DNA from 2 places in the Ralstonia flatus genome. Region 2 is predicted to be linked to the other one. Evidence: riboswitches for the same ligand, from Rfam matches in the RefSeq annotation. Region 2 holds a riboswitch; the other holds the start of a gene.

Region 1 (11,583 bases), on a different contig from region 2:
GCCGCAAGGCTGGTGAATGCCGTGGCCCATGCAATAGACAGCGTGCCCGAGCAGCAGCGGCCACGCGTGCCCGGGAAGCACCCAGCAGCCCAAGCCCTGGATGCCCGCGCCGATCAAGCTGAGCGTGGCACCTTGCTGCACCGTCAGCACAAGGCTTTGGCGACGCAGCAGGCGCCGGCAACCGGTCGTGCTGAGGATATAGACGAGCGAGCCGCCGGCCGGTATCCAGCCATACAGCTCGGGCGACAGGCCGAGGTACGCGATGTAGACCATCGGCGAGAGCAGCAGGAAGCAGAAGATGCCGGCATAGGTTGAGGCCGCGAGCAGTCCCCAGGCGCGAAAATCTGCGCTGGAAAAAATCTCGCGCACGCCGCCTGTCTCGGTGCCGGTCTCCTGCCGGGTTTCGGCAAAGCCGTACCAGCACATCGCCCACAGCACGATTGCATAAAGGCTCATGCCCGCCAGCACCCAGCGCCAACCCGCGTGCTGCGCGACAAAGGCCCCGAGAACCGGGGCCACCAACGCCACGAAGCCCAATCCGGTAAGCCCCCGCGCCAAGACGTGCGGCCCCTCGCGTGCCGGATGCAGATCGCGTACGGCAGCGCGTGCGCACACCAGGATGGCCGCCATCGAGAAACCCTGCAGGGCGCGTGCCGCAGTCAGCATGAAAGCGGTTGTTGCCAGTGCGCCTGCCAGCGCCGCTGCGGCGTAGCACGCAAGCCCGATCAGCAGCACCTGACGCCGGCCAAACCGGTCAGCCAGGCTGCCCATCGGCAACTGCCCAATGCCAAAGGCCAGCGCGAAGACCGTGAGGCTCGTGCTGGCCGATCCCAGTGTCTGGGCGATGGCGGGCAGGGTGGGGAGGTAACTGTCGGTCGCGACCGGCTGTGCCGATAGCAGCAGCGGCAGCAGCAGGGCAAAGCTCAAAGGGCGACGCGTCATCGGTCAATAGGCGATGGCGGCGCTGCGCCGCAGCTCATCTGCGGTGGCGGTGCCGAAGCCGAAGAACTCCAGATACGCGGGAATCATCTCGAACAGCATGTCGGTGCCGACCTGGACGTCGCAACCCTTGTCGAGCGCCGCACGCAGCAGCGGCGTGTATTCGGATTTCATGACGACCTCGCCGACAAAGCAGCTCGGCGCGATGCGGGCCACATCGAAGGGCAGCGGATCGTCTTCCTTCATGCCGACCGGCGTGGCGTTGACGACCACATCGAAGCCGTCCGGGTCATTCGAACCGGTGCGCACCACCAGCGCGGGGTAATGCTCGCGCAGACGCCGGCCCAGCGATTCGGCCGATTCTGCGCGCGTGTCGTACAAGGCAAGCTCGCCGACGCCTGCAGCCGCGAGCGACGCCGCAATCGCCGAGCCGACACCACCGGCCCCCGAAAGCAGTACGCGTGCGCCTTGCAGCTGACGCCCCTTGCGCTGCACGCCGCGCACGAAGCCGGCACCGTCGAACTGGTCGCCCAGCAACGTGCCGTCATCGCGCTTGAGCACCGCATTGCAGGCGCCGGCAATCCGCACGGCCGGCGTGACTTCATCGACCAGATCCACCGTCGTCACCTTGTGCGGCATGGTGATCAGCGCGCCGCGCAGGTTGGTGAAACGGCAGATCGATTCGAAGCTCTGCGCGTAGTCCTCCGCCTTGACCCCCATCGGCACCACAACGGCGTCGATGCCTTTCTGGTCGAACCAGGGGTTGTAAATCATCGGCGACTTGAACGTCTCGGTCGGGTAGCCGATGTGGGCGATGAGGGTGGTTTTTCCAGAAATCATGGTTCAGGGAAGGCGTGTTTCAGGCGACGAGGGCTCCGGCCCGTTGGCGGGCGTATTCTGCCTTGTCGACGGGTTGGGCGGCGGGCTGGCCCAGGTCGTCCATGTGGATGCGGTACGTCTCCCGTGCGCTCATGGCGGCTGCGGCGGCAACCACGGTTACGCCAAAGGCAATGGCGCCCACGGTCAGCCAGATGTTGGTGGAACCCGGCGGCGCGACGGCGGTAAAGATGGCCGGCAGCATGGCGGTGATGGCGGTGCCGATGTTCTGCGAAATCGCCATCGCCGACACACGGGTGCGCGTCGGGAACAGCTCCGGATAGAAGCTCGGGAACACCGCGTTATAGCCCTGGTACACCACGCCCCACATCAGAATCGACATGGCAAATGCGAGCGGCACGTTCTTGATGCTGATGGCGTACAGATAGGCGAACGCGAGCAGCCCGGCGAGCAGCGAGCCGATCACGACGGGCGGTTTGCGGCCGATGCGGTCGGACAGATCGCCAACATACGGAATGATCAGCACGGCAACGATGTTGCCCACCACCGGAATCCAGAGGTAGATGTCTTTGGCGAAACCGATGCCGTAAGCCGGCTGCACCGCATAGGCCGCGCCGAAGATGGTCGCCACCACGGGAATGACGTTCATCAGGGCCATGCAGACCACGCGCAGCATGTTGGGCGTGCTGTGTTTGAAGGCGTCGATCACCGGCGAACGCGGGCGCGCCTGCTGCTCTTTTTCTGCCGTGAAGGCGGGCGTCTCATGCACCTCGCGGCGGATCACGTAGCCCGCGATGATGACCACGAAGCTCAGCAGGAACGGAATGCGCCAGCCCCAGGTGTTGAACTGCTCGGCGGGCATGTAATGCGCCAGCGGCAGGAACACGGCGGCCGCCAAGATCTGCCCCGCCTGCACGCCCTGCAGCGTAAAGCTCGCAAAGAACCCGCGCCGGCCAAACGGTGCGTGCTCCAGGATCATCGAGCTGGCCCCGGAAATCTCACCGGCCACGGCAAAGCCCTGGATCAGCCGCATGATGACCAGAAGCGTGGGCGCCCACAGGCCAACCTGGTCGTAGGTCGGCAGCAGGCCCACGGCAATGGTCGAAAAGCCCATCAGGAACATGCACCAGAGCAGCACGTTCTTGCGCCCGTGCGTGTCGCCCATGTGGCCCAGCACGAATGCACCGATCGGCCGCGCGATGTAACCCACGCCGTACGTGGCCAGCGACGCGATGATGGCCGTCTTGGGGTCGCCCTTGGGGAAGAAAATCTGCGGAAAGATCAGCGCCGCTGCGGTGGCGTAGATAAAGAAATCGTAGTACTCGAGCGCCGAGCCGATCCAGCCGCTGGCGGCGGCTTTCTTCGACTGGTGCTTGCCCAAGGGCTCGTGGGCAGGGGCTGCGGTCATGGTTGTCTCCGGTTTTATCTGTGCGGCCTGTCGTGCAATGGGTGCAATCAAGGGCCGTCTGTACACGCACCGCAGCGTAGTCCGCCGCCATGGCGGGGCACAAGCGACTGTCGGCAGAAAACGTTCGATAATCGCACAATATGGTGCGAATAACGCACGACTCAAGGGTTTCTCCGAGTCCGTCCGCCTGCCAGAGAAAGGGCGTTGTATGCGGGGCGCGTGTGGAACTACAGCACCCGCATGATCGAAAGCGCGGTGTCCTGCAGCACTTGCAGCACACGGTGCAAGGCCTGCTCGGAGGTCTCTTCGCCGACTTGCATGTTCACGCTCAGCGCTGCAATCACGTTGCCGTGCCGGTCGCGCAACGGCACGGCCACGCCACGTACGCCAATCTGCAACTGCTGCTCGACCACGGCGTAGTCCTGCCTGCCGGCTTTGCGAATTTCATCGAACAGACGGTCCCGCTGCAGGATCGTGTAGGGCGTATAGGGCGTCAGCACGCAGGTTTCCAGCCATGCCTTGACCTTCTGCTCGGGCTGGGCGGCCAGCATCATCACCCCGGCCGAGGCGAGCGGCGCCGGCACGCGCGCGCCCAGCACGAACCCTGTGCTCATGACGCGGCTGGTGCTGGTGCGCGAGATGAAGACGAGTTCCCAGTCGTCCAGCACGCTGAGGTACGCCACCTCGCCAACGGCAGCGGTCACCTGCTGCAGGAACGGCTGCACGGTGCGCGGCAGCCGGGCCGAATCAAAGTACGACCAGCCCACCTTCAGCACGCGAGGCGTCAGGCTGAAGAGCGTCCCTTCGCTGGTGAGGTAGCCCAGATGCTCGAGCGTCAGCAGGTAGCGGCGCGCGGCGGTGCGCGTCAGGCCCGTCAGCTCGGCGGCCTGTGTGGGCGTCAGCCGCGGGTGCTCGTGATCGAACGCCTCCAGGATCGCGAGCCCTTTCTCCAATCCGGCGATCCAGTCGCGCCGGTTCAGCGGTTCCTTCGTCATGGCGATAACCCTAAAAACGAGCGATATGTGCGCACGATTGTACGATGATCGCACGCTGTTGCGCGAATGCCGCTTGTGAGCGTCAGGGCTCGGCACCTACGCTGCGGGCATTGCCAGACGCTCGACCCACGCATCGCCATGAATCCGCCCCGCGCAGCGCGCCATCCCAAATGCATCGCCACCGTGTGCCTGTCCGGCACGCTGCCTGAAAAGCTGGAAGCGGCAGCCGCTGCCGGCTTTGACGGCATCGAGATGTTCGAGAACGACCTGCTGAACTTCGATGGCTCGCCGGCGCGCGTGCGGCAGATGGCGGCAGACCTTGGGCTGGCGATCATGCTGTACCAGCCGTTCCGCGATTTCGAAGCCATGCCGCGTGAGTTCCTTGCCCGCAACCTTGCGCGCGCGGAGCGCAAGTTCGACGTCATGGCCGAACTGGGCGTTGAGATGGTGCTGGTCTGCAGCAACATCCAGGACATCGCCATCGACGATCCTGCGCGCGCAGCGGACGATCTGCGCCAGATGGCGGAAGCGGCCGCCCAGCGCGGGCTGCGCGTGGGTTACGAAGCGCTGGCCTGGGCCCGGCACACGCGGACTTGGCGCCAGGCCTGGCAGATCGTGAAGCAGGCCGATCATCCGGCGCTGGGGCTGATTCTCGACAGTTTTCACACGCTCTCGCTGGGCGACTCGCTGGAAGGCCTCAACGAGGTGCCGGCGGACAAGCTCTTTTTTGTGCAGTTTGCGGATGCCCCGAAGTTGTCGATGGACGTGCTGTCCTGGAGCCGGCATCACCGCAATTTCCCGGGGCAGGGCGAGCTGGCCGTAACGGCATTTGCACGCGACCTGCTTGCCGCGGGCTACACCGGGCCGCTGTCGCTGGAAGTCTTCAATGACGAGTTTCGTGCGGCGCCTGCGCGCTTGACGGCGCTCGACGGCATGCGCTCGCTGCGGTGGCTGGAGTCCGAGGCGGGCGGTGCGCCATTGCCGGCTCCCGCTCGTTTTGGCGGCGTGGATTTCCTCGAGTTTGCCGTGGACGCCGCCGCCGGGCGGGAGCTTGAAACGCGGCTGCGTGCGCTCGGTTTTACCCTTGCGGGGCACCATCGCTCCAAGGCTGTCGACTTGTATCGGCAAGGCGGCGTCAACGTCATCCTGAATATGGAGCAGGACAGCGCGGCGTCGGAACATTTCGAGTTGCACGGGCCGTCTGTCTGCGCGATCGGCCTGAAGGTGGACGATGCCGAGCGTGCCATGACACGTGCACGCGAGTTGTGCGCCCAGGAATGGCGCGGGCCGGTCGGGCCGAGGGAGCGCAGCATTCCGGCGCTGCGCGCCCCGGACGGCACGTTGCTCTATTTGATCGACGACCGCCAGGCCGATCGCAGCATCTACGAGAGCGATTTTGTCTTGCTGCCGCAGGTGCAGGACGATGCAGCAGGGTGGGCATCGATCGACCACGTTGCCCAGGCGCTGCCGGCGCATCGGCTCGACAGCTTCGTGCTGTTCTACCGCGCCATCTTCGGCATGCAGGCTGAAGCGATGCAAGAGATTGCCGACCCGTACGGCCTTGTGAAGAGCCGCGCCATGGTGAGCCCCGATCGCAACGTGCGGATTCCGCTCAGCGTGTCGGAAAGCGGGCGTACGGCCACCGGCCGGTTCATTGCCGCCTACGCGGGCTCGGGCGTGCATCACATTGCCTTCCGCACCGAGCGGCTGTTCGAGACCATTGAAGCCATCGACCGCAGTGCCGCCCACCTGCAGCACGTGCCCGAGAACTATTACGACGACGTCGCTGCCCGGCTCGGGCTCGACGATGCACTGGTCACGCGCCTGCACGACGACGGCCTGCTCTACGACCGCGACCCGCACGGCGACTTCCTGCACACCTACACCGAACCGTTTCGCGAGCGCTTCTTCTTCGAGCTGGTCCAGCGCAACGGCTACCTGGGCTACGGCGCCGCAAACGCCGCCGTGCGCATGGCGGTGCAGGCGCAACTGAGCCGCGAACACGCCAACGCGGGCGGCTGAACTCGCACCGCCCATCCATCGATTGATCCATCACCCGCCAATGGCCAGTGCAGTCATGGGCGATTTCAACGCACCAAAGACAGCGCGGGCAGCCATCGCACATCCACGCCCGTCATATCGAAAAAAGGAGACAAGGGAGCCATGAACAAGACCATGATTGCCGCACTGGTGCTCGGAGCCACGAGCCTGCCGGCCGCGGCGCAAAGCGCGGGCGATGTCACGCTCTACGGGCTGATCGACACCACGATCCGCTACAGCACGCACGAAAACGCGGCAGGCAACAGCAATCTGCAGATGATGGACGGCGTGCTGACCGGCAGCCGCTGGGGCCTGCGCGGCACTGAAGACCTGGGCGGCGGTACCAAAGCCATGTTCATCCTCGAATCGGGCTTCTTCCCCGACACGGGCGGCAGCCAGCAGGGCGGGCGTCTGTTCGGACGCACCGCGGTGGTGGGCCTGGAGGGCGACTACGGCAAGCTGTACCTGGGCCGCCAATACACGCTGGCGCATGAAGTGCTGTCTTCGTATGAGGCGATGGCGTTCGCCAACAACTCCATCGTCGGCTATCAAGGCGGCAACTACACCGGCCTGCGCTACGACAACACGGTCAAATACATCAAGTCGTTCGGCGGCCTGCAGCTTGCCGGCGCATGGACGTTTGGCGAAGCAGCCGGCAGCTTCAGCAAGAGTTCGGCCGGCGCCGGCTCGATCGTCTACAGCATGGGGTCGGCTGAAGTGGGCGCGGTGTATCAGGTCACGCGCGATGTGTCGTCGGCGTTCTTCGGGGCGGTGCCGGCAGCGCAGGCCAGCAAGCAAACGGTCTGGGGCTTTGGCGGCAAACTGGATACGTCGATTGCCACGTGGTACCTCGGCTATACGAACAGCCGTCTCGACGTGGCCGACTACAAGAACCAGGCCGCCTATGTTGGTGCAAAGGTGCCGATCTCCGGCGCACTGAGCTTCATCGGCACCGTGCAGTACGACTGGATGAAACATCTTGATGCCAGCGGCAAGCGCCTGACCACCGCCGGCATGCTCGACTACGCCTTCAGCAAGCGCACCGACGTCTACGCCGAAGTGGACTACACCCGCCTGCAGGGCGCCTGGGTTGCCCTGAACAGCGCGGCCGCATTCAACAATTCGGGCAACACGTATGGCAACAACTCGCGGTTGGGCGTGATGCTGGGTGTGCGGCACAAGTTCTGATCGCTTGGTTCATTCCCGCAATGAAAAAAAGCCCGCCAATGTTCCGGCGGGCTTTTTTTCATGCTGCGATCAATGCAGCGGGCAATCCCGCGCGATCACGTCGCCCACCATGGCAGCGGTGGCGCCAGACAGCGTCCAGCCGAGGTGCCCGTGGCCCGTGTTGTAGAACACGCGCGCGTGCCGCCCACGGCCAACGCGCGGCATCATGTCCGGCATCATCGGGCGCAAGCCGGCCCATGGCACCACACGCGACGTGCCAATCGCAAAGTTGCGGCGCGTCCATGCCACCAGCGGTTCGATGCGGTCCGCGCGGATGTCGCGGTTGTAGCCGTTGAACTCCGCCGTGCCCGCGACGCGGAAGCGGCCCGCGCCCAGCCGGCTTGTCACGATCTTCGCGCTTTCGTCCAACAGGCTGACCCACGGTGCGCCTTGCACGCTGGCGTCGTCGTCCAGGTGGACCGTGATCGAATAGCCCTTGACCGGATACACGTTGATGCGATCGCCCACCAGCTGTGCGATATGCCGGCTGCCCACGCCCGCGCACACGACCATCGCATCGGCGGCAAGGTCCTGTACGACATTCGCCGCGCTGGTGGAAAGGCGGTCATCGAGCGTGGTTTGCAACAGCAGGCGCACGCCGCTTTCGGTGGTCTCCACATCGCGCACATCCACGCCGTGCATGAACCGCACGCCGCGCTTCTCACACGCCTGCGCCAGGCCGCGCGTGAACTTGTGGATGTCGCCCGTGGCATCGGATGCGGTGAAGTAGCCGCCGTAGTAGTTGCCGCGCAGCGTCGGCTCAATGGCGGCAATCTCCTCCGGGCTCACGGCGTGGCGCTCAAGCCCGCCGGCGACGAGCAGGGCGTTGGCCTTGCCTGCTGCCGCAAAGCTGGCCTTGTCGTGATAGACGTGCAGGATGCCGCGCTTCTGCAGGTCGAAATCGATCTGCTCCCGTTCGGCCATCGCAAACAGATGCTTGCGTGCCTCGATGGCCATGCGCGTGGTTTCGATGGTGTTGCGGCGGTAGTGCGCGATGTTGGCGACGAACTCGCCGATCCACGAGTATTTGTGCCACGAGGGCTTGGGGTTGAGCAGTAGCGGAGCGTCGTTGCGCAGCATCCATTTGATGCCCTTGAGCAGCGTGCCGGTGCTGTTCCAGACTTCAGCGTTGCTGGCGGAAAGCTGCCCGCCGTTGGCGAAGGAGGTTTCCATGGCCGGATACAGGTGGCGGTCGAGCACCGTGACCTGATAGCCGAGTTGCGAGAGCGTGTAAGCGGTAGTGACGCCGGATATGCCGGCGCCGACGATGACGATGTGCGTCATGGCGGTCCCTATGGAGTGATGTCATGACCGGACGATCCGGTCGGCTCACCCCATCTGTCTTGGGACCTGAGAGCTTGGGCATCAGCAGCGCTGGCGCCTTCCCCTTCGGTGGGCGTGCGCGTGCACGCCTCTCTCCAGATTCGCAGTCGACGCCACAGTCCTTTTGCCTGAGAGTTTCCGGGGTGGTTGCTCCATCGGCGCCGAGCGTTGCGCGTATGCGCGTTGGGCCCGGTCTCTCCTGCGGCGTGTTGCAGCTGTCGTTGGTGCGTCAGCCGCGCCTGCGTGCTGCCGGTGTGGGCAGCGCGAGGGAGTGTGTCATGGGTTCTGCCGTTCGGCAAGTCGGGCCGTACCCGAGGCAACCGCAGAAACGGGTGGGGTGTCGTCCTTCAGGTCGACGCCGCTGCGGCCGAGCGCCAACGCGCCGTTGAGCAGGAACACCAGCCGGCTCGCTGCCTGGTCATAGGCCAAGCCTGCCGGCCGCACATTGGAGATGCAATTGCGCTCAGCATCGGAGCGGCCAACACGCGGCGCGTAGGTCAGGTAAATGCCTAGGCTGTCAGGCGAACTCAGCCCCGGCCGCTCGCCGATCAGCATCACCACCTGCCGCGCGCCCAGTAGCGCACCGATCTCATCCCCCAGCGCAACGCGGGACTGCACGGCGATAACCACGGGCCCGATCGACCAGCCGGCCGGCAGACGCTGACGCACGCTGCAAAGCAGCGGCACGGCATGGCTTTGCACCGCCAACGCGGAGAGCCCATCGGCAATCACGAACACCACATCGAACGGCTGCGCTGGCCGCAATGTGCTGAGTCTTGCGCGGCTGGCTTCGTCAAGGCGGCGGCCGAGGTCGGGACGGCGCAGATACTCCGCGCGATCCGCAGCCGCGCTGTGCGCCGTCACCGCTGTGAAGCCCGCTTCCCCAAGTGCGGCCGCCACCGCTGCGCTATCGAGCGGCAGGTGCACGGCATCGCGCGCCTGGGCATGCGCTACGCCGAATGCCAGCACGGCGTCGGTCGTCTGGCTGTTGCCGGCGCGGCCCAGCGCGATACGGGCGTCGGTAAAGGCGCGCAGGTGCGCCCACGGATTGGGTTGAACGAGCGGGTGTTTCGGCATGTTCGGCTTCTCCACCGAGTTCACAGTGCGTGAGCCAATTGCAGCAGCGGTTGCCGCGCCGTGGCGTCTTGCAGGCGGCCGGCAGCATCGACGATGCCCATGCTTTGTAGCCACGCCTCGAACTCCGGTGCAGGCCGCAGGCCGAGCGTGTCGCGCAGATAAAGGGCGTCATGAAACGACGTGCTCTGGTAGTTCAGCATGATGTCGTCAGCGCCCGGCACGCCCATGATGAAATGGATGCCCGCCACGCCAAACAGCGTCAGCAGCGTATCCATGTCGTCCTGATCGGCCTCTGCGTGGTTGGTGTAGCAGACGTCGCAGCCCATCGGCAGGCCCAAGAGCTTGCCGCAGAAGTGGTCTTCCAATCCGGCGCGGATGATCTGCTTGCCGTCGTAGAGGTACTCCGGGCCGATGAAGCCGACGACCGTATTCACCAGCAAGGGCGAGAACGCCCGCGCTACGGCATAGGCCCGCGCTTCCATCGTTTGCTGATCGACGCCGTGGTGCGCGTTGGCCGACAGCGCGCTGCCCTGGCCGGTCTCGAAATACATCACGTTGTTGCCGACCGTGCCGCGCGAGAGGCTTTGCGCTGCGTCATGCGCTTCGCCCAGCAATGCGAGGCTGATGCCGAACCCCGCATTGGCTTGCTCGCTGCCGGCCACCGACTGGAATACCAAGTCGACCGGGGCGCCTTGGTCAATGGCGCGCATGGTGTTCGTCACGTGGGTCAGCACGCACGACTGCGTGGGAATGGCGTAGCGGTTGCGCAGCTCATCCACCAGTTGCAGCAGCGAAACGATGGCGCCGAGATTGTCGCTGGCGGGGTTGATGCCGATGGTCGCGTCGCCGCAGCCGTAGAGCAGGCCATCGATGATCGACGCAGCAATGCCTTTGGGATCATCCGTCGGGTGATTGGGCTGCAGCCGGACAGACAACCGGCCCCGCAAACCGATGGTGTTGCGAAAGCGGGTGACTACGCGGCACTTGCGGGCCACGGCGATCAGATCCTGGTTGCGCATCAGCTTGCTGACCGCGGCGGCCATTTCCGGCGTGATGCCAGCGGCGACGCTCGTCAATGTCGCGCTGTCGGTCTCGTGCAGGAGCAGCCAGTTGCGAAATTCGCCCACGGTGAGCGAGGCGATCGGCTCGAAGGCCTGCGTGTCGTGCCGATCCAGAATCAGGCGCGTGACCTCGTCGTCTTCATACGGCACCAACGCCTCGTTGAGGAAGACCGACAGCGGCACGTCCGCCAACGCCATCCGCGCAGCCATGCGTTCGCCCTCGCTGGCCGCGCCCAGGCCCGCCAGGTAGTCGCCGGAGCGCGCTGGGCTGGCTTTGGCCAGAAGCGTCTTGAGATCGTTGAACACATGACGCTGTGCGCCAATGGTGTGGGCAAAGTGCATGATGGGATACGCGGCAGAGTCCGATGACGGTGACGGTGACGGCGAGGCCTATCCTGCCACTTTAGTGGCCTTCCAAGCCATGGCGGCAATGTTCTAATACGCGTTTCTTAAACATCGATATCCCGCCCAGATGACCGCTTCCGCCACACCGTCCCGTACAAAGCAAGCGGGCTCTGCCATGGAAGTGTTGGCGGTCTTTCTCAAGCTGGGGCTCACAAGCTTCGGCGGCCCCGTCGCGCATATCGGCTACTTCCGCCGCGAGTTCGTGGAGCGCCGTCGTTGGCTCGACGACGCAACATTCACCGACCTGGTCGGGCTCTGCCAGTTTCTGCCG
Region 2 (11,583 bases):
GGTGAAGATCGCCAGCGCAATGCCGAGCTTGCTCGCTTCGGGCGAACCCACGATGCCGTTGTCCGCGCCGATGGCCAACAGCAGCAGCGACACCAACGTGATGGCGATGATGCCGATGCCCGAAATCGGGCTCGACGACGAACCGATCAGCCCGGCCATGTAGCCGCACGCCGCCGCCACCAGAAAGCCGAACACCACGGCAAAGATCACCGCGCAGGTGATCAGCGTCCAGCGCGAGCCGGCCGACAGCATGGTCGGCGCCAGGAATGCGGCAAACGTGATCACCAGCACCACGACCATGGCCAGCGTCACCAGGAGGATCCAGCGCGGCGCCATGTCCTGCTCGGTGCGTAGCGCGCTATCGGTTTTCGGGCGCAGGCTGCCGAACGAGCGCTTCGCGCCTTGCACCACCGGGCCAATCAGCGTGCCCAGCGTCCACACGGCCGCCACCGCAATCACGCCGGCGCCGATAAAGCGCACCTGCGTGCGCCACACATCCGTGCCGAACGCAGAGAGCGCCTTGCCGGCCGGCATCGGCGTGATCGAGGTCAGATACGGCACGGCGATGCCCCAGGCGATCACCAGGCCCACCAGCATGGCCAGCCCGGCCACCAGGCCGATCAGATAGCCCGCGCCCAGCAGCGCCGTCGAAAAGCCCAGCGGCAAGCGCACCACTGCGGCACCGGCGGCGAACCACCAGCTCGCGCCTTCGCCCAGCAAGCGCAGGCCGCTGGTAGCAAACGCCACGATGGCCGCGACGATGCCGCCCGCTGCCAGATCGCGCATGCCGGTGGCGGCGGGCACCGCGTCGTCATCGACGGCGTTTTCACCGTCCGCCGACTGGCCGCTGCCCACGCGCAGGATTTCTGCCGCCGCCACGCCTTCGGGATAAGGCAGGTCGCTCTGCACGACCATCGCATGACGCAGCGGGATCGTGAACACCACGCCCAGCATGCCGCCCGCCATGCACACTCCAAACGTTTGCCAGAACGGGAAGCCCTGCCAGTGCCCGATCATCACCAGGCCGGGCAGGATGAAGATGATGGAAGACAGCGTCCCGGCCGCAGACGCCTGCGTCTGCACCATGTTGTTTTCGAGGATGTTCGTGCCGCCGAGCATGCGCAGCACGGCCATCGAAATGACCGCTGCCGGAATCGCCGAAGAAAACGTCAGGCCGACCTTCAGGCCGAGGTACACGTTTGAAGCGGTAAAGATCACGGTGATGATCGCGCCAAGGATCATGCCGCGTAGCGTCAGCTCTGGCAGGGTCGCTGCCGGAATGTGCTTGGGAGGATGGAGGGATTGCATCCTGCGGGTCTCCAAAGAGGGTTCTTGTGGCGCGGATTATAGAAGTGGACGGGGGCGAGGGCTTGTGCGTTTTTTTTTGATGTGTGCTCTAGATTTGTTGTTTGTGGTCCATCCCTTGTTTCAGCCCCGGCAGCGAACGAAAGGGAGATGGACCACCAACGCAAAAACCACAGACCAAATATCAACACTCCACAATATTCACCGCCAACCCACCCCGCGCCGTCTCCTTGTACTTCGTCTTCATATCCGCGCCCGTCTCGCGCATCGTCTTGATGACGGAGTCGAGCGAAACATAATGCGTGCCATCCCCCCGCAACGCCATGCGCGCCGCATTCACCGCCTTCACCGACGCCATCGCATTGCGCTCAATACACGGAATCTGCACCAGCCCGCCAACCGGGTCGCACGTCAGCCCCAGGTTGTGCTCCATGCCGATCTCCGCTGCGTTTTCGACCTGCGCAGGCGTGCCGCCCAGCACCGCCGCCAGCGCTCCGGCAGCCATCGAACACGCCACGCCGACTTCCCCCTGGCAGCCAACTTCCGCGCCCGAGATCGATGCGTTCATCTTGTAAAGCATGCCGATCGCGCCGGCGGTGAGCAGGAAATCCACGATGCCGTTGTCGTTCGCGCCGGGCACGAAGCGGTCGTAGTAATGCATCACGGCCGGGATGATGCCGGCTGCGCCATTGGTCGGCGCCGTGACGACGCGCCCGCCCGCGGCGTTTTCTTCGTTCACGGCAATCGCATACAGGTTCACCCAGTCGATCACCGACAGCGGGTCGGACAGCGTGCGCTCGGCCTGCACCGTGAGGCGTGAATACAGCTCCGCCGCGCGACGGCGTACGTGGAACGGGCCCGGCAGTTCGCCCTCGGTGCGGCAGCCGCGCGCCACGCACGCCTGCATCACGTGCCAGATGTTGAGCAAGCCGGCGCGCACTTCGGCTTCGGTGCGCCATGTCAATTCGTTGTCGAGCATCAGGCGGGCGATGGACTTGCCCGTCGATTCGCACATCGCCAGCAGCTCCTTGCCGCTGCGGAACGGATGCGGCAACTGGTCGTGCGCGGCCAGCACTTGTGTATTCGGCGCACCGGCCGTGACGACAAAGCCGCCGCCCACCGACAGGTAGCGCGCCTCGCGCAGCCGCTCGCCGGCTGCATCGAAGGCGTGGAACTTCATGCCGTTCGGGTGCTCGGCCATCGCCTCGCGGCGATAGAACGCGATGTGCTCCTTCTCGGTAAAGCGCACCGCGTGACGGCCCAGCAGCGACAGCGACTGCGAGGCGCGCAGCGCCGCCAGCTTGTCTTCGATGGTGTCGGGGTCGATGGTGTCCGGCGCCTCGCCCATCAGGCCGAGGATGACGCCGCGATCGGTGCCGTGGCCCTTGCCGGTGGCGCCGAGCGAGCCATACAGCTCGACGCGCACGCTGGCGACTTGCGGCATCAGGCCGTCGGCTTCGAGGCCCGAGGCGAACATCAGCGCGGCGCGCATCGGCCCGACGGTGTGTGAGCTGGACGGGCCGATGCCGATCTTGAAGAGGTCGAAAACAGAAACAGCCATGGGGTTAGGCTCCGGGGGCGTTAAAGGGGGCAAGCGGCTTGTGGCCACGTGCGCCAGGTTGTTGTGTGCGGCGCTGTCAGTACAACGCTTCGGCGGTCAACGGGCTGCGCACAGCGCCAGCCAGTCGGGCGCGGTGGCGGCGAGCCGTTCGGCCAGCGTGCGGTATTTCGGATCCAGCCGCGCCGCCTGCCAATACAGGGTGCCGGCGCTTTTTGGCTCCCACATGCCGGAGAAGCCGGGCAGGCCCGCATCGGCTCGCTTCTTGTCGAAGGCAACGTGCGAGTGGACATATTCCTCGTGCGTGCGGCTGCCGTCGGCATACGGCACGAGCCAATCGATGGCGGCAGCGAGCGAGGCGCCGTTGGCTGCGCGCTCATGTAGCCACTGCTGGCCGAAAGGCTGCACGGCAATCGCGGCCATCGTGAGCGGCTCGAGGTCGTAGACGACGTAGTGAAGTGCGTCGCGGTCCTCAAAGTCTTCCACCGACCCGTCCGGACGCACGTTATTGGCGAGCTGTTGCAGGAACAGGCGATGCACCTGCGCGACCAGCGCCTGATCGTCCAGCGCGGCGGCCGACATTGCCATCAGCTTGATGCGATGGCTTTGCCAGTTGTTCACCCACGTGTGGGACAGCGGCTGGCGCGCAGCCTCTGTGCGCGCAATATAGCCTTCGGCCAGCGTACGCAGGAAGCGTTGCGTCTCTTCACGCGTGCTTGGCGTGAGGCCTTCGCGCGCAAGCGTGTAGGCCTGAATCAGCGCATCGAACTTCGTCTCGTCGATCGGGTTGTAGCTGGGGACATACGTGCCAACCCAGGCATGCAGGAAGGTGTCGACCTGTTCGGCGAAGCGCTTGTCGCCGGTGAGTCGCCAGGCCATTGCAGCGTCGCGCATGACCGGGAAGTCCCGCGCGGCCGCAACCGATTCGTCGTAGATGCCCTGGTGCGGCAGCGTGCCTTCGGTATGCAGACGCGGCAGCGGGTGCGGTGTCTGCACGAGGTGCTGGGTGGCACGGCCGATCAGCTTGACAGCCGCAGGTTCGCCGGACAGCGCTGGCGACACGCTGCACCAATCGCGCGCCGGGCCGGCCGTATGGTGCGTGCCGGCATACGCCGATGCCGCAGCGCCCGCTTGTATCGGCGAGCACGCGCCGCATACCGCGATAGCGGCAGCACACGCAAGCAGACGGAAGAGCGGGGCAGGTTGAAGCATCGGCATGGCGGTGTCTCGTCGATCGGGTGAACTGTCGTCACCATAAGGGCCGAGGCACGCTAAAAGCAGCGGTTGTGAGAGCAGGTTACAGGGATTGCGCCACGTTACATGTGACACGGCGGCGGAGCATGCCGCCCCGCCGCCGCGTTCATCTCACTTCGACCGGGGTCAGTCTTGCGCGTACTCGCTCATCGGCACGCAGGCGCAGAACAGGTTGCGGTCACCGTAGACGTTGTCGGCGCGGCCAACCGGCGGCCAGTACTTGCGTGCGCGCAGCGATGCCACCGGGTAGGCGGCCTGCTCACGCGTGTACTTGTGCGACCAGTCATCGGCCATCACGACGGCTGCGGTGTGCGGCGCATGCTTGAGCGGGTTGTCTTCGCGGTCGAATTCGCCCGAGATCACCTTGTCGACTTCGCCGCGGATGGCGATCATCGCGTCGATGAAGCGGTCGAGTTCCACCTTCGGCTCGCTTTCGGTCGGCTCGATCATCAGCGTGCCCGGCACCGGGAAGCTCATCGTCGGTGCGTGGAAGCCGAAGTCCATCAGGCGCTTGGCGATGTCTTCGTTGCTGATGCCCGATTCCTTCTGCAGCGGACGGATGTCGAGAATGCACTCGTGCGCCACCAGGCCGTGCGCGCCCGTGTACAGCACCGGGTAGTACGGCGCGAGACGCTTGGCCACGTAGTTGGCCGACAGGATTGCCGTCTCGGTGGCGGCGGTCAGGCCCGCGGCGCCCATCATCGCGATGTACATCCACGAGATCGGCAGGATCGACGCCGAGCCGAACGCCGACGCCGACACATTGCCGATGTTCTGGCTGGCATCTTCACCCGACGCCGCGCGCCCCGGGAGGAACGGCGCGAGGTGCGCACCCACGGCCACCGGACCGACGCCCGGGCCGCCGCCGCCGTGCGGAATGCAGAACGTCTTGTGCAGGTTCAGGTGCGAGACGTCGCCGCCGAAGTGGCCCGGCGCGGCGGTGCCGACCATGGCGTTCATGTTGGCGCCGTCCACGTAGACCTGGCCGCCGTGGCTGTGCACGATTTCGCAGACGCGCTTCACGCCTTCCTCGAACACGCCGTGCGTGGACGGGTAGGTGATCATGATCGCCGCGAGGTTCTTGCTGTGCTCGGCGGCCTTCTTTTCCAGATCGGCCAGATCGACGTTGCCGCGCTCATCGCACGCCACGACGACCACCTGCATGCCGGCCATCTGCGCCGATGCGGGGTTCGTACCGTGCGCCGACGACGGGATCAGGCACACGTTGCGGTGCGCTTCGCCACGGCTGGCGTGGTAGGCGTGGATGATCAGCAGACCGGCGTATTCGCCCTGCGAGCCGGCATTCGGCTGCAGGCTCACGGCGGCGTAGCCGGTGGCGGCGCAGAGCATCTGCTCGAGCTGGTCGATCATCTCGCGGTAGCCGACGGTCTGGTCGGCCGGTGCGAACGGATGGATGTTCGAAAACTCGGGCCACGTCACCGGCAGCATTTCTGCGGTGGCGTTGAGCTTCATCGTGCACGAGCCCAGCGGGATCATCGTGCGGTCGAGCGCGAGATCCTTGTCGGCGAGACTGCGCAGGTAGCGCAGCATTTCGTGCTCGGAGTGGTGCGCGTTGAACACCGGCTGCGTCAGGTACGCGCTCTGGCGGATGAGCGAGGCCGGATACGCATCGGCGACGCCCGCTTCGGTCTGGTCGAAGTCCGGTGCGGCGGCGTGCGCGGCATGCGCGAAGATGTCCCACAGCGTAACGACATCGGCGCGCGTGACGGTCTCGTCCAGCGAGATGCCCAGTCGCGCGTCGTCGATCTGGCGCAGGTTGATGCCGTGCGCCTGCGCAGCGATGTGCAGGTTGGCGGTGCGCGGGCCGGTGGCGACGGTCAGCGTGTCGAAGAACGCGTCGGCTTCGAGCGTGTAGCCGATCGCGCGCAGGCCGGCGGCCAGCGTGGCGGTCAGGCGGTGCACCCGCTGGGCGATGCGCTTCAGGCCTTGCGGGCCGTGATAGACGGCGTACATCGACGCCATCACGCCCAGCAGCACCTGCGCGGTACAGATGTTCGAGGTGGCCTTCTCGCGGCGGATGTGCTGCTCGCGCGTTTGCAGTGCGAGGCGGTAGGCCGGGTTGCCTTGCGCATCGATCGTCACGCCGACCAGTCGGCCGGGCATCGAGCGCTTGAACGCATCGCGCACGGCCATGTAGCCGGCGTGCGGGCCGCCGAAACCGAACGGCACACCAAAGCGCTGCGTGTTGCCGATCACGACGTCGGCGCCCCATTCGCCCGGCGCGGCCAGCAGCGTGAGCGCCAGCAGGTCGGCGGCGGCCACGACCAGACCGCCGGCGGCGTGCACGGCATCGGTCAGCGCCTGGTACGTCGCCAGATCGCCCAGCAGCGCACCGTTGGCGCCCGGGTATTGCAGCAGCACACCGAACGCGTCGTGCTTGGCAGCGTCGGCGGCAGGGCCGGTCACCACCTGCACGCCGATCGGCTCGGCGCGCGTGCGCACGACTTCCAGCGTTTGCGGCAGCACGTCGTCGGCCACGAAGAACACGGTCGACTTCGACTTGCCAATGCGCTGCAGCAGCGTCATGGCTTCAGCCGCGGCGGTCGCTTCGTCCAGCATCGACGCATTGGCGATGTCCATCGCCGTGAGGTCGATCACCATCTGCTGGAAATTCAGCATCGCTTCCAGGCGACCCTGCGAAATTTCCGGCTGATACGGCGTGTAGGCCGTGTACCAGGCGGGGTTTTCGAGGATGTTGCGCAGGATGACGCCCGGCGTGTGCGTGCCGTAGTAGCCCTGGCCGATCAGGCTCTTGACCACGCGGTTCTGCCCGGCGATGCCGCGCAGCTTGGCGAGCGCCGCTTCTTCGGTCAGCGGCTGCGTGAATTCGCCCAGCGGCATGCCGTCCTGGCGGCGGATGGCCGGCGGGATCACGGCGTCGATCAGCGCGGCGCGGCTGGTGTAGCCCAGCGTGCCGAGCATGGCGGTCTGCTCGTCGGCAGACGGGCCGATGTGGCGGTGCGCGAAGGCGTCGCGCGCCTCCAGGTCAGCCAACGTCGGGCGTTCGGCGGCAAGCGCCGAGGAAGCGGGGTGCGGAGCGTTCATGGCAAGGGCTCGAAATTCAGGCGATGCAAGCAATGGCCGATGCGCGGCGCAGGTCAGGGCGCACGCACCGGCCGGAGGACCGGCTTAGCCGATCTTGGCTTCGTAATCAGCAGCCGACATCAGGGCGTTCACGTCGTCGGCGTTGGTCGGCTTGATCTTGAACAGCCACGCCTCGTAGGCGCCTGCGTTCACGGATTCCGGCGCGCCGGCGGCATCTGCGTTGTTGGCGACGATCTCGCCGGCCACCGGGGCGAAGATGTCGGAAGCGGCCTTGACCGATTCCACCACGGCAATCGCTTCGTCCTTGGCGACGGCGCGGCCGGCTTCCGGCAGCTCCAGGAAGACGATGTCGCCGAGCTGTTCCTGCGCGAAGTCGGTAATGCCGATGGTCAGCGTGCCGTCGGCTTCAACGCGGATCCACTCGTCGTGTTCGGTGTATTTCAGATCGGCGGGGACGTTGCTCATGAAAGGTTTCTCCGGAAGATGGGTATTTGGGAATGCAGATTCGGTGTTCAGCTGACCAGCGCCTTGCCATTGCGCACGAACGGCAGTTTAACCACAGTCGCGGTCAACTTGCGGTCGCGAATTTCGACCTGTACGTCGGTGCCGATGGCCACGTCCTTGGGCAGGCGCGCCAGTGCGATGGACAGCGACAGGCTCGGGCTGAACGTGCCGCTGGTGATCTCGCCGTCACCGGCGGGGGTGATGACCTTCTGGTGGGCGCGCAGCACGCCGCCCTTGTCGCGCAGGATCAGGCCGACGAACTGTTCGCGCTGGCCGCCGGCTTGCAGCGCAGCCTTGCCGGTGAAGTCGCGTTCGCTTTGCAGATCGACCGTCCAGGCGAGGCCGGCGTCGAGCGGCGAAACGTGCTCGTCCATGTCCTGGCCGTAGAGGTTCATGCCGGCTTCCAGGCGCAGCGTGTCGCGCGCGCCGAGGCCTGCCGGACGCACGCCGGCCTGCAGCAGGCGCTCCCAGACGCCCGCAATCTGCGCGGCCGGCACCACCAGTTCGAAACCGTCTTCACCGGTGTAGCCGGTGCGGGCCACCATGATCTCGCCCACGTTTTCCACGGTGACGAAGCCGGCGTTGAACGGCTTGAGCGCGTCGCCCACGGCCTGCGTGCCGGGCAGCGCGGCGTAGGTCTTGGCACGCGCGTTCGGGCCCTGCACGGCCAGGATGCCCAGCGGCTCGGCGCCTGCGTTGTTGTCGGAGCGGCGCGGCGTGATGGTCACGTCGGTGCCGGCGGCGGCGTTCTGCGCGACGATCCACTCCAGGTCCGTCGGGGCGGTGCCGGCGTTGACCACCAGGCGGAACCAGTCTTCGCGGAAGAAGTAGACGATCAGATCGTCGATCACGCCGCCCTTCGGGTTGAGCATGCAGCTGTAGAGCGCCTTGCCCGGGGTTTGCAGCTTGTCGACGTTGTTGGCGAGCAGCCCACGCAGGAAATCGCGCACGCGCGCGCCGGTGAGGTCGACCACGCACATATGCGAGACGTCGAAGACGCCTGCGTCCTGGCGCACGGCGTGGTGCTCTTCGATTTGGGAGCCGTAGTTGACGGGCATGTCCCAGCCGCCAAAGTCGACCATGCGGGCGCCCAGCGAGCGGTGGATGGCATTGAGCGGCGTGTGTTGGAGCGTCATGGAATCTCTCGGCTGAGTGCGCCGCCGTGGCCTGGGCGCGGCGCATGGATCGGGAACCAGAAAAGCAAAAAGGCCATCCGCGCAGCCTGATGCCTCATGGTGACGCCATGAAGATCAACAAGCTGCGCAGATGGCCCCTCTGTCCTTGGTACCTGAGAGATTGCGAAGCGGTGCGCATAGCGGTGCGCGCCGTTCGTGAGCCCCTTCGGTGGGCGCCCGCAGTGGTCGTGCGGCGCCAGCTCTCCAGAGTGCGGTCGGACGCATGTCCGCCGATCCGCCCGGTCCTGGATGCCTGAGAGTTTTCGGGTGCTACCCCTTCGGCGGCGCCTTGCCGTGTACGGCGGGCACGCTCTCCCGGATGGATGGGCGGAATTTACGGAAGGGGGATGGGATTGTCAATTGGGGTGGACTTGGCGGTTTCGGGTTGAGGGGGGAGGGCTGGATTTTTTGTGCTTGTGGTCCATCCCTTGTTTTATCCCCTGCCGGGGCTGACTCACTTTCTTTGGTCTTGCCCAAAGAAGGTAAGCAAAGAAATGCGCGCCCGAGATGGCGAAAGACTCCTTCAATTTCCGTAACCGGGTGGAGACGGGGAAAACTCGCTGCGCTCAGACAGTTCCCCGTCTTTTTTTTCCGCCCGCTTACGAAAATTGAAGGCGCCATCTAGGGCAGGAACGTCAAAGGCCAAAGACCAAAGACAACGGCCACACCGTCGGGCGCTGGCGGGAGCGCCTTGTGGTGTGGCCGGAGTGCGGGTGTGGCTGGTCTTGCTTTGACTTACTTGCCGATTTGGCGGCTGACCTGGTTTTCCTGCTGGTTCAGCGTGCGCTGTTCCTGTTTGGTGATGTGCCCACCGTTTTGGGCGGCCATGTCGCGCTCTTCCTGGCGAATCTGGCGGTCTTCCTTGTGCAGCTGGCGCGCCTGGCTCTTGGTGATTTCGCCTTCCTTCACTTCGTTGTGGATGCGCTTGTTCTGGTTGGCGAGGCGGTGATTGACCTCGGCGCGGCGCGGGTGGTCCTTTTGCCATTGCGTCTGGGCGAAGGCGCCGGTGGTGGCAGACAGGGCGACGGCGCTGATGGCCAGGGCTTTGACGATGCGGTTCATGGTGCGTTCTCCGGTGGGCGGCCGACCGATTCAGCCGCTGTCCTGCCCATAACGGCGTGCCGCGCGGGGTCGCTTACGCCGTTCGTGTAACGGTGCGTAAGCGGTGTAACGCCCCTGCGAAAAGCGAGGGGCGCAAACGCGTGCGGTGCGGTATTGGGCACCTCCGCAGGCGGCCCGGCAACAGGCCTTTCGTCGGCTCAATCGATGCAAAGGCGCCGTGCTACCATCGCCCTCCGCTGTCGTTCCCGCCTGCTTTTTCTTCCGCCTGTTCCCATGTCTTCCGGTCTCGCCCACGGGCTCAATGCTGCCCAATCCGAAGGTGTGCATTACCTCGACGGCCCGTGCCTGGTGCTGGCCGGTGCGGGCTCGGGCAAGACGCGCGTGATCACGCAGAAGATCGCGCACCTGATCCTCGACAAGGGCTTCGAGCCCAAGCACATCGCCGCGGTTACGTTTACCAACAAGGCGGCCAAGGAAATGCAGGAGCGCGTGGCCAAGCTGATGGACGGCAAGACGCGCGAAGACGGCAAGCGCATTCCCATCAAGCAGTTGACGGTCTGTACGTTTCACTCGCTGGGCGTGCAGATCCTGCGGGCGGAAGCCGAGCATGTCGGCCTCAAGCCACGTTTCTCGATCATGGATTCCGACGATTGCTTCGGGATGATCCAGGAGCAGCTGGCCACCACCGACAAGCAGTTGATCCGCCGCGTGCAGAGCACGATCTCGCTGTGGAAGAACGGTCTCGTCGATCCGGACACCGCGATTGCCGAGGCGCTCGCCAACAACAACGTCGACGACCATCAGGCCGCGCTCGTCTACCGCAACTACGTGGCGACGCTGCATGCGTATCAGGCGGTGGATTTTGACGACCTGATCCGGATTCCCGCCGAGCTGTTCGCGCGCAATGAAGACGTGCGCCTGAAGTGGCAGAACCGCCTGCGCTACTTCCTCGTCGATGAATACCAGGACACCAACGCCTGCCAGTATCAGCTGCTGAAGCTGCTGGCGGGCGGCTCGCACCTGCGTGCGCCGGCCTTCACGGCCGTGGGCGACGACGACCAGGCCATCTACGGCTGGCGCGGCGCCACGCTCGACAACCTCAAGCTGCTGCAGACCGATTTTCCGAACCTGAAGGTGATCAAGCTGGAGCAGAACTACCGCTCCACGGTGCGCATCCTGAACGCCGCCAACGCGGTCATCGCGCAGAACCCGAAGCTGTTCGAGAAGACGCTGTGGAGCGAGCACGGCATGGGCGACCCCATCAACGTGACCAGCGCCAATGACGAGGAGCACGAAGCCGAGAGCGTCGTCTTCAAGCTGTCCGCGCACAAGTTCGAGCGTCGTGCGCAATTTCGCGATTACGCGATCCTGTATCGCGGCAACTTCCAGGCGCGCCTGTTCGAGCAGATCCTGCGGCGCGAGCGCATTCCGTATGTGCTCTCGGGCGGGCAGAGCTTTTTCGACAAGGCCGAGATCAAGGATCTGTGTGCCTATCTGCGGCTGATTGCCAATGCGGATGACGACCCCGCGTTCATCCGCGCCATTACCACGCCCAAGCGCGGCGTGGGCAACGCGACGCTGGAAGTGCTGGGCGCATTCGCGGGGCAGGCCAAGGTGTCGCTGTTCGAGGCGGCAATGATGGGCGGCATCGAAGCGCAA

The links. A riboswitch is a leader RNA that binds a small molecule or an ion and turns the genes downstream of it on or off. The one in region 2 is predicted to bind glycine.
Region 1: linked by a shared signal. The riboswitch ahead of R2676_RS17270 (D-amino acid dehydrogenase) and the one ahead of gcvT (glycine cleavage system aminomethyltransferase GcvT) in region 2 are both predicted to bind glycine.

The regions. Positions count from the first base shown of each region.
Region 1 is NZ_CAUDLI010000007.1:170,947-182,529, reverse strand. Features, by position in the region: gene R2676_RS17300 (MFS transporter) at 1-942, opposite strand, end outside; gene R2676_RS17295 (shikimate dehydrogenase family protein) at 946-1,779, opposite strand; gene R2676_RS17290 (MFS transporter) at 1,799-3,184, opposite strand; gene R2676_RS17285 (IclR family transcriptional regulator domain-containing protein) at 3,412-4,179, opposite strand; gene R2676_RS17280 (bifunctional sugar phosphate isomerase/epimerase/4-hydroxyphenylpyruvate dioxygenase family protein) at 4,318-6,201, shown strand; gene R2676_RS17275 (porin) at 6,343-7,407, shown strand; gene R2676_RS17270 (D-amino acid dehydrogenase) at 7,477-8,730, opposite strand; glycine riboswitch at 8,876-8,981, opposite strand; gene eutC (ethanolamine ammonia-lyase subunit EutC) at 9,046-9,846, opposite strand; gene R2676_RS17260 (ethanolamine ammonia-lyase subunit EutB) at 9,867-11,249, opposite strand; gene chrA (chromate efflux transporter) at 11,380-11,583, shown strand, end outside.
Region 2 is NZ_CAUDLI010000006.1:958-12,540, reverse strand. Features, by position in the region: gene R2676_RS14735 (OPT family oligopeptide transporter) at 1-1,308, opposite strand, end outside; gene R2676_RS14730 (L-serine ammonia-lyase) at 1,490-2,866, opposite strand; gene R2676_RS14725 (alginate lyase family protein) at 2,963-4,081, opposite strand; gene gcvP (aminomethyl-transferring glycine dehydrogenase) at 4,244-7,183, opposite strand; gene gcvH (glycine cleavage system protein GcvH) at 7,268-7,648, opposite strand; gene gcvT (glycine cleavage system aminomethyltransferase GcvT) at 7,696-8,823, opposite strand; glycine riboswitch at 8,953-9,080, opposite strand; glycine riboswitch at 9,093-9,190, opposite strand; gene R2676_RS14705 (hypothetical protein) at 9,598-9,924, opposite strand; gene R2676_RS14700 (UvrD-helicase domain-containing protein) at 10,198-11,583, shown strand, end outside.